DNA from 2 places in the Modestobacter sp. SYSU DS0290 genome. Region 1 is predicted to be linked to the other one. Evidence: riboswitches for the same ligand, from Rfam matches in the RefSeq annotation. Region 1 holds a riboswitch; the other holds the start of a gene.
What was found. Region 1 has a riboswitch for cyclic di-AMP ahead of ACI795_RS08650 (NlpC/P60 family protein). Riboswitches for the same ligand answer to the same signal wherever they lie in the genome.
Positions count from the first base shown of each region.

Region 2: linked by a shared signal. The riboswitch ahead of ACI795_RS14940 (aggregation-promoting factor C-terminal-like domain-containing protein) and the one ahead of ACI795_RS08650 (NlpC/P60 family protein) in region 1 are both predicted to bind cyclic di-AMP.

Region 1 is NZ_JBJHAI010000007.1:91,895-96,045, reverse strand. It holds gene ACI795_RS08660 (phytoene desaturase family protein) at 22-1,569, opposite strand; gene ACI795_RS08655 (GNAT family N-acetyltransferase) at 1,566-2,018, opposite strand; cyclic di-AMP (ydaO/yuaA leader) riboswitch at 2,467-2,636, shown strand; gene ACI795_RS08650 (NlpC/P60 family protein) at 2,652-3,809, shown strand; gene ACI795_RS08645 (DUF3817 domain-containing protein) at 3,992-4,151, shown strand, end outside.
Region 2 is NZ_JBJHAI010000018.1:44,951-49,101, forward strand. It holds gene ACI795_RS14925 (DUF5709 domain-containing protein) at 97-519, shown strand; gene ACI795_RS14930 (universal stress protein) at 706-1,185, shown strand; gene ACI795_RS14935 (class I SAM-dependent methyltransferase) at 1,265-1,912, shown strand; cyclic di-AMP (ydaO/yuaA leader) riboswitch at 2,086-2,209, shown strand; gene ACI795_RS14940 (aggregation-promoting factor C-terminal-like domain-containing protein) at 2,241-3,173, shown strand; gene ACI795_RS14945 (YceI family protein) at 3,329-3,928, shown strand; gene mftD (pre-mycofactocin synthase MftD) at 4,078-4,151, shown strand, end outside.

The sequences.
Region 1 (4,151 bases):
TCACGCACGGATGCCGCGGCCTCACCGGCCGAGCAGGTGCCGGGCCGCGGCGAAGCCGCCGAGCCCGCTGACCCCACCGCCGCGGACCGTGCCCCCGGACGACGCTGCGACGACCCGCGGGTGCGCGGTCGCCACGCCCCAGGTGCCGGCCTGCCCCGGGTCGGTCGCCACCGGCCAGGACAGGTCCCCGTGGAAGATGTGCCCGCCCGGCATGGCCAGCGCGCCCTCGACGTCCAGGGGCGAGGCCGCCTGCAGGCAGGGCCGCCCCTCGGCGTCGGTGGCCAGGCAGTCGGCCAGCGGCTCGGTGAGGTGGTCGTCGAGCTGGGCGACGACCCGGCGCACCGCCTCCTCCCGGGTGCCCACCGGGTCGGCCGCGAAGAGCTCGGCCGGGGTGTGCAGCCCGAACAGGGTCAGGGTGTGCAGCCCGGTGGCACCGGTGATCGACGGGTCGGTCAGCGAGTGGCAGTACACCTCGAACGGGACGACGTCGGGCAGCCGGCCGGCGCCGGCCTGGGCGAACGCGGCGTCGATGGCCGACGCCGACTCGTCGACGTGCACGGTGCCGCTGAAGACCCGGTGCGGGTCGTCCCCGGAGCGCAGCCCGGGCAGCCGCCGCAGCACCATGTTGACCTTCAGCTGCGACCCGGACGGGCGCGACGCCGGCGGCGCGCCGAGCAGCTCGTCCAGCACCGTCGGCGCGGCGCCGCCCACCACGTGCCCGGCGTCGGCGGCATGCGCCGTCCCGTCGTCGTCGGTCCAGTGCACGGTGACCCCGTCGGCGCGGGGCTCCAGTGCGGTCACCGTGGCCCGGGTCAGCAACCGAGCCCCGGCGGTGCGGGCGGCGGTGGCGATCGCGCCGCTGACCGCGCCCATGCCGCCGACCGGCACCCGCCAGCGGCCGGTGCCGTTGCCGACCAGGTGGTAGAGGAAGCAGCGCCCGGCGAGCCCGTCGGCGGCGTGCACGTCGGCGAAGGTGCCGATCAGGCCGTCGGTGAGGGCGATGCCGCGCACGTCGTCGTCGGTCAGGTGGTCGGCCACCACGTCGGCCAGCGGCCGCTCGCGCAGGTCGTGCCAGATGCCCGGGTCGCGCAGCCGGCCGGTGAGCTCCCTCTCGCTGGGCAGCGGTTCGGTGAGGGTGGGCGCGAGGTCCTCGGCCAGGGTGGACAGCCGGCCGTAGAGGCGCTGCCAGCCGGCAAGCTCGGCGTCCCCGCCGGTGAGCGCCCGGAAGGACGCCGCCGTCGCGGGCCCCTCGTCCCGCTCGACCAGCAGGCTCCGGTGCCGGCCGTCACGGCGCAGCGGCGTCCAGGAGGCCACCGCACGGTCGCGCAGCTCCAGCCGCAGCCCCAGGTCGGTGACGATCCGGTCGGGCAGCAGGCTGACCAGGTAGGAGTACGCCGAGAGCCGGACGTCGACGCCGGGGAACACCTGCTGGCTGACCGCGGCGCCGCCGAGCACCTCGCGCCGTTCGAGCACCAGCACCGACCACCCGGCGCGCGCCAGGTATGCGGCGGCGACCAGCCCGTTGTGCCCACCGCCGACGACGACCGCGTCGTACCGGGCGGCGGTCATCCCAGCTCCCGGGCGAAGCAGAGCGAGAACGGGTCGTCGACGTAGTGCCCGAACGTCGGGATCGGCCGGTAGCCGGCCGACGTGTACAGCCCGACCGCCTCCGGCTGGCGAGGGCCGGTCTCCAGCTTCAGCGTCGACCAGCCGCGGCGGAGGGCCTCGGCCTCCAGGCCGGCGAGCAGCTGCCGGGACACCCCCCGCCCGCGGGCGGCCGGGACGACGTACATCCGCTTGATCTCCGCCTCGCGTGGCCCCAGCGGGCGGAGCGCGCCGCAGCCGACCGGCGTGCCGTCGTCGTCCCGGGCGAGCAGCACCACGGCGACGTCGGTGGCGGACGGCGGCACGCCCGGTTCGCTCGCGCCGTCGTAGCGGGCGCGCAGCTCGACCTGCTGGGCAGCGGTGAGCGCAGCGACGGCGGGGTCGTCCCAGGGGACGGCGGCGAGGGTCGGCACCGGGTCATCCTGGCCTGCGGGGGTGCGGCTCCTCCACGAGGCCACCTACCAGGTCCCGGCGAGGAAGCCGGGGAGTGCCGCGCCGGGGCACCTGCGGGCCGCGAGCGTGGCGACAGCGGCAGCTTCACCAGCCGCTTGCGGAGCGTGACGACGGATCGGCCGGCGGTGGTGGCGCAGACCCCACCCTCCACCGGAGGGCGCAGTGGTCCCGCCGGGTCCGGCTGCCCAGCTCAGGCCGCGTGTCGGCGCTCTGGCCGGGAGACGATCCGGGTCCGCAGGACGCACTGGCCGGACGATTCGGCGTGCCTGTCACCCTCGGTGAGCGTGTCGGAGCACACCACCGGAGTTTCTCAACAAAATCGCAAAGGGCGTTTGTCACGAGCCCATAACGCACTTACGGTGGGCGACGGTCCGGACGGGCACCTCAGCCACCCATCGGTGGCGACCGACCAGACCGCCGCCGAACTCCGCGGCCCGTGCACTCCGGCGGGCCAGGGGACCGGGGACCCACCGCAGCACTGGGGTGAAGCACTGCGCGGCCGAGCCGGGCCGCACGTGCCGGGTGTCTTCCCATCCGAACCCGTCAGCTAACTCGGTAGGCGGCACGTTGGAAGAAAGGACCACCCGCCGAACATGGCGAGTTCGCTCAATCCTGCCCGCCGTGGGTCCACCTCCCGTCGGGCCGTCGTCACCCTCCTCGCCGCCGGGGCCCTCGTGGCCGTCCCGCTGCTGAACCCCGCGCCCGCGGCGGCCGAGCCCACCACGTCCGCCGAGGCCGCCACGCTGGTCGCCGAGCGGGCCCACGACCTCGAGGTCGTCACCGAGCAGTTCAACGACGCCCGGGTCGAGCTCGAGGCCAAGCAGGCCGAGGTCGACGCCGCTGCCGCCCAGGTCGAGGCCGCCGAGGCTGCCCTGTCCGGCGCTCGGGACCGCGTCCGTGAGGTCGCCCGCAGCGCCTACACCGGCGACCAGCTGAGCACCCTGCAGGCGATGCTCACCAGCGAGTCCGCCGACGAGCTGATGGACCGCGTCGGCACGCTGGACTCCATCGCCGACCACAACAACGGCATCCTGGGCGAGGCCGTCACGGCCGACGAGCAGGCCACCGAGGCCAAGGCCGCCGCCGAGGCCGCCGCCACCGAGGCGCAGGCCCAGCTGGACCAGGTCGAGAAGCAGCGCGCCGACCTGAACAAGCAGATCGCCGAGTACCAGGCGATGTACGAGCGGCTCTCCGCCGCGGAGCAGGCCGCCTCCCGGGCCGAGGCCGAGCGGCGGCACGCCGCCGAGGCTGCCGAGGCCGCTGCGGCCGAGCAGAGCTCCGCCTCGAGCTCGAGCTCGAGCTCCGGTTCCCGCTCGGGTGGGGGCGGCAACGCCCGCGCCGCGGCTCCGGCCGCGCCGGCCGCACCGGCCCCGTCTGCGCCGGTCGTCGCCTCCAGCGGCGCTGCAGCGACCGCGGTCAGCACCGCCATGGCCCAGCGCGGCAAGCCCTACGTCTGGGCCGCCGCCGGTCCGGGCTCCTTCGACTGCTCCGGCCTGGTGCAGTACGCCTACGCCGCAGCCGGCATCTCGCTGCCGCACTCCAGCCGGGCGCAGGCGAGCATGGGCCGTGCGGTCTCCCGCGGGGAGCTGCAGCCGGGCGACCTCATCGCCTTCTACTCGCCGGTCACCCACATCGGCATCTACATCGGCAACGGGCAGATGGTGCACGCGCCGACCTCCGGCGACGTGGTCAAGGTCGCCAGCATCGACGTGATGGGGAGCATCACCGCGATGCGCCGGATCGCCGGCTGACGCCAGCGCTCCAGCACGAACGCCGGTGCCCCGGTCGCCTCACGGCGGCCGGGGCACCGGCGTGTCCGGGTGCCCTGGCAGGGCCCCCTCCCGGGTCCCGCCCTGCGCCTGCGAAGGGTCGGGAGGAGGGGGCTTCATCACATCGGGGAGACCGCGGCGCCGGTGGTTCGTTGTCCCCGGTCGTGGCTGCCCGTCTCCTCGCCCCCGCCCCCGTGGCCCGCGTCTTCCGTGTCGTCGCCGTCGCCGAGGCGGTGTCCTGGGTGCTCCTCCTCGCCGGGATGTTCGTCAAGTACGTGCCGAAGACCTCCGAGGTCGGCGTCCAGGTGTTCGGCCCGGTCCACG
Region 2 (4,151 bases), on a different contig from region 1:
ACGGCGCGATCCGAGCCCGCGCGGGCGGGCCTGGTGGAGGGCGCGGCGCCGCGGGACACTGCCGCCGTCAGCGCCGCCCAGCCCCCGGAGACAGCCATGCGGACGCACCACGACGGCACCGACCCCGAGACCGTGGCCGCGGTCTCGGACACCCTCGAACCGGACGCCGACGACGACACCGCCGGCTGGTCGCCGCCCGACCGGCCCTGGGTCTCCACCGGCTGGGGCACCACCGAGCGCGAGGAGGAGGCGGGGGAGGGGCTGTCCGGCCGGCTCGCCCGCGAGCTGCGCGAGGACGGCGGCGAGGAGGACGGGGACGGGCTCGGGGACGCCGCGGACACCGACGGCGAGCTGCGTGACGACGAGGTCGGCGACGACCGGGCGGGCCGGCTCGCCGACGCCGACGACGACGGTGTGGTCGACCGGGAGGACGAGCTCTACGCCGAGGACGAGGGGGTCGACGGGGGAGCCGCCTCGGCGGAGGAGTCCGCCGTGCACCTCGTCCGGGAGGACGGCTGAGGTCGGGACCGGCGGTGGTCCCAGGGACCTCCGGCTCTGTGCGACCGGCGGCCGGGGGGCCACGCTGGAGGGGAGCAGCCCGGTGGCCGGTGTGACGGGCACCGGACGAGCGGGCACGGACAGGAGGACACGGGGACGGAGCAGGACGGCACGCGGGACACGCTCGCGGCGGAGGTCGACGAGGCCATGGCGGACGGCACGGCGGAGGCGTCGACCGGGGCGGTCGGCGGTGGGGTCGTCGTCGGGCACGACGGGTCGGGGTGCGCCCAGGAAGCGCTCGTGTGGGCGGCGGGGCTGGCCGAGCGGGCCGGGTGGCCGCTGCACGTGGTCCGCGCCTGGCGGATCGCCACCGCACCCCAGCCGGCGAGCTGGTCGCCGGGCTACGTGCCGCCGATGAGCGACTACGAGAAGGCGGTCCAGGCCGACCTCGAGGCCGACGTCGTGGCGGCGCTGGGCGAGCAGCGCGCCGCCGGGGTCGTCTGCCACGTCGCGCACACCGCCCCGGTGAAGGCGCTGATCACCGCCGCCGGGCAGGCCGACCTGCTGGTCGTCGGTGCCCGCGGCCGCGGCGGCTTCGCCGGCCTGCTGCTGGGCTCCACCAGCGACCAGGTCACCCGGCACGGGCCCTGCCCGGTCACCGTGGTGCGCAGCGACCGCACGGACTAGCCACCGCACGGACCAGCGACCGCACGGCCCACTGCACCCCGGCGGGCCGCGGTCGGGCGCGTGGGTGTCCACTGACGTGGTGCCCGCCTCCGATCGTGTCCCGCCGTCCTTCCTGCAGGCCCACACCCGGGTGGAGCGGCCCACCCTGGTGCCCGAGGTGCAGCTGCACGTCGCCGACGACGTCGTCGCCCTCTGGGAGGCGATGGAGACCGAGGCAGGCGGCGCCGGCCAGGACCCGCCGTTCTGGGCGGCGGCCTGGCCCGGCGGTCAGGCGCTGGCCCGGTACGTCCTCGACTCGCCGGAGCTGGTCGCCGGCAAGCGGGTCCTGGACCTCGGCGCCGGCAGTGGGCTGGTCGCCGTGGCCGCCCTGCGGGCCGGCGCCGCGCACGTCGTCGCCAGCGACGTCGATCCCTACTCGCACACCGCGATCGCGCTCAACGCCGAGCTCAACGGCGTCCGCGGGATCGAGGTGGTGGGCGACGTGCTCGGCGACGACGGGCCCGACGTGGACGTCGTCCTGGCCGGCGACGTCTGCTACGACCGGGAGATGACCGCGCGGGTGCTGCCCTACCTCGGCACCCACTGGCTCCGGGGAGCCACCGTGCTGCTGGGTGACCCGGGCCGTGCCTACCTGCCGCGCGAGGGGCTGCTGCCGGCCGCCACCCACGACGTCCCCGACGCCGACGGCGGGCAGGTGCGCCGGACGACGGTCTGGCGGCTGCCCTGAGGCAGGTGTGACACGCGGTACGTCCGGGACGGGTCCCACGCCGCTGACCAGCGGTGTCATGGCAGAACCCGACGAACTGGCCGCCGAGCATTGTCACGAGGTCGTAACGAGCCTTACCGTGGTCGGGTCCGGCCGGACGTCACGTCCCCACCCGGGGAGCCCGCGCCGGATGCCGCCGAGTCGCTGTCCACAGCGATCCGGGGACCCACCGCAGCACTGGGGTGAATCCCGCCCGGGCACGCGCCCGGCCGGGTAGGGCGTCTTCCCGCCCGAATCCGTCAGCTAACTCGGTAGGCGGCCGCGGAAGAGCCCGGGAGCCCCCTCCTTCATGTCCCCCCGCACCACCCAGCACGACCACGATGGGCACGACCTCCCCGCCGACGGCGAGCTGCCCACCACGGTCCTCCCCGTCGCCGGGGACGAGTCCCCCCGCCGTCTGGCGCCCCCCGCCCGCCTGCGCCGCCCGGCGCTGTACCTGGCCGCCGCCGCGGTCGGTGCCGTCCTGGTCAACGTGGCCGTCTCCGGGCAGACCGACGCCCAGGCCACCGCGGCGCCCGAACCGGTGAGCATCGCCACCCAGCTCGGCCTCACCGCCCAGCACGCCGGCACCGTCGTCTCCGAGGGCCGGGTCGGTGACCGGCTCGGTGAGCTGGTGGCCGACCGGAGCCAGCGCCAGGAGGCGGAGGCCGCCGCCGCGCAGGCGCAGGCCGACGCCGTCGCGGCGGAGGAGGCACGGCTCGCCGAGGAGGCGCGCAAGGCGGAGGAGGCCCGGCTCGCCGAGGAGGCCCGCAAGGCGGAGGAGGCCCGGCTCGCCGAGGAGGCTCGCAAGGCCGAGGAGGCGCGCAAGGCGGAGGAGGCGCGCAAGGCCGAGCAGGCGCGCAAGGCCGAGCAGGCCGCCGCCGCTCCGCGGTCGCAGTCCAGCTCCCGCTCCTCGGGCGGCGGGGCCCCGGCCCCGGCCGCCGCCGCGCCGGCCGGCTCGTACCAGAGCTACGCGCTCTCCAAGCTCGGCGGCGACGCCGGCCAGTTCTCCTGCCTGGAGAAGCTGTGGGGCAAGGAGAGCGGCTGGAACCCCAACGCGCAGAACCCGCGCAGCACCGCCTACGGCATCCCGCAGTTCCTGGACTCCACCTGGAAGAGCACCGGGATCGCCAAGACCTCCGACGGCAACCGGCAGATCGACGCCGGCCTGATCTACATCAACAACCGGTACGGCTCGCCGTGCGGCGCGTGGTCGCACTCGCAGAGCGCCGGCTGGTACTGATCCACCCGGTCCCGACCGACCCGGCACCGACGAGGAGGGGCCGCCCGCAGCGGGCGGCCCCTCCTCGCCTGCGCAGCGCGCGACCACCCTGCCCGCACCGCACACCCGTGGGCCAGGATCAGCGGGTGGACCACCCAGACCAGGAGGGCTGAACCGTGGGCAAGCACCGGGCACCCGAGCCCGCGGCCTCGGACTTCGACGCCGCGACGGCCGCATTGACCGACGTCACCGGCGACTACCTCGTCGATGCCGCGCACACCCGCATCGGCGTCCGTGCCCGGCACGCGATGGTGACGACGGTGCGCGGCGCGTTCACCGACTTCGCCGGCACCGCGCACCTGGACACCGCCGACCCGGGAGCCAGCACCGTCTCGCTGCGCATCCGCACCGCGAGCATCGACACCGGCGCCCCCGACCGCGACGCGCACCTGCGGTCGGCGGACTTCCTGGACGTCGAGCAGTACCCGGAGATGCGCTTCGACTCCACCGCGGTGCGACAGGTCGACGACGAGGTGTACCGGGTCACCGGCGACCTGACCATCAAGTCCGTCACCCGCTCGGTCGACGTCGACTTCACCCTCACCGGCTCGGCGCTCGACCCGTTCGGCAACACCCGGGTGGGCTTCGAGGGTGCGCTCGCGATCAAGCGCAGCGACTGGGAGCTGACCTGGAACGCCGTCCTGGAGACCGGTGGCGTGCTGGTGAGCGACCGCATCCAGGTGGAGTTCGACGTCTCGGTGATCAAGACCGCCTGACCCGCCGCGGGCCACCCCCTCCGGGAGACGGAAGAGGTGTGTTCCACACCACTGCACCCCGCTACCGTGGCACTGAGTGCCAGCGGCCGTGGTCGCAGGCACCGGGGGACGACGGCGTCCCCCGGTCCGAGGAGCAGGGGAGTGCGCAGATGGCGAACGCGTGGTTCGAGACGGTGGCCGAGGCGCAGCGGCGGGCGAAGCGACGGCTGCCCAAGGGCGTCTA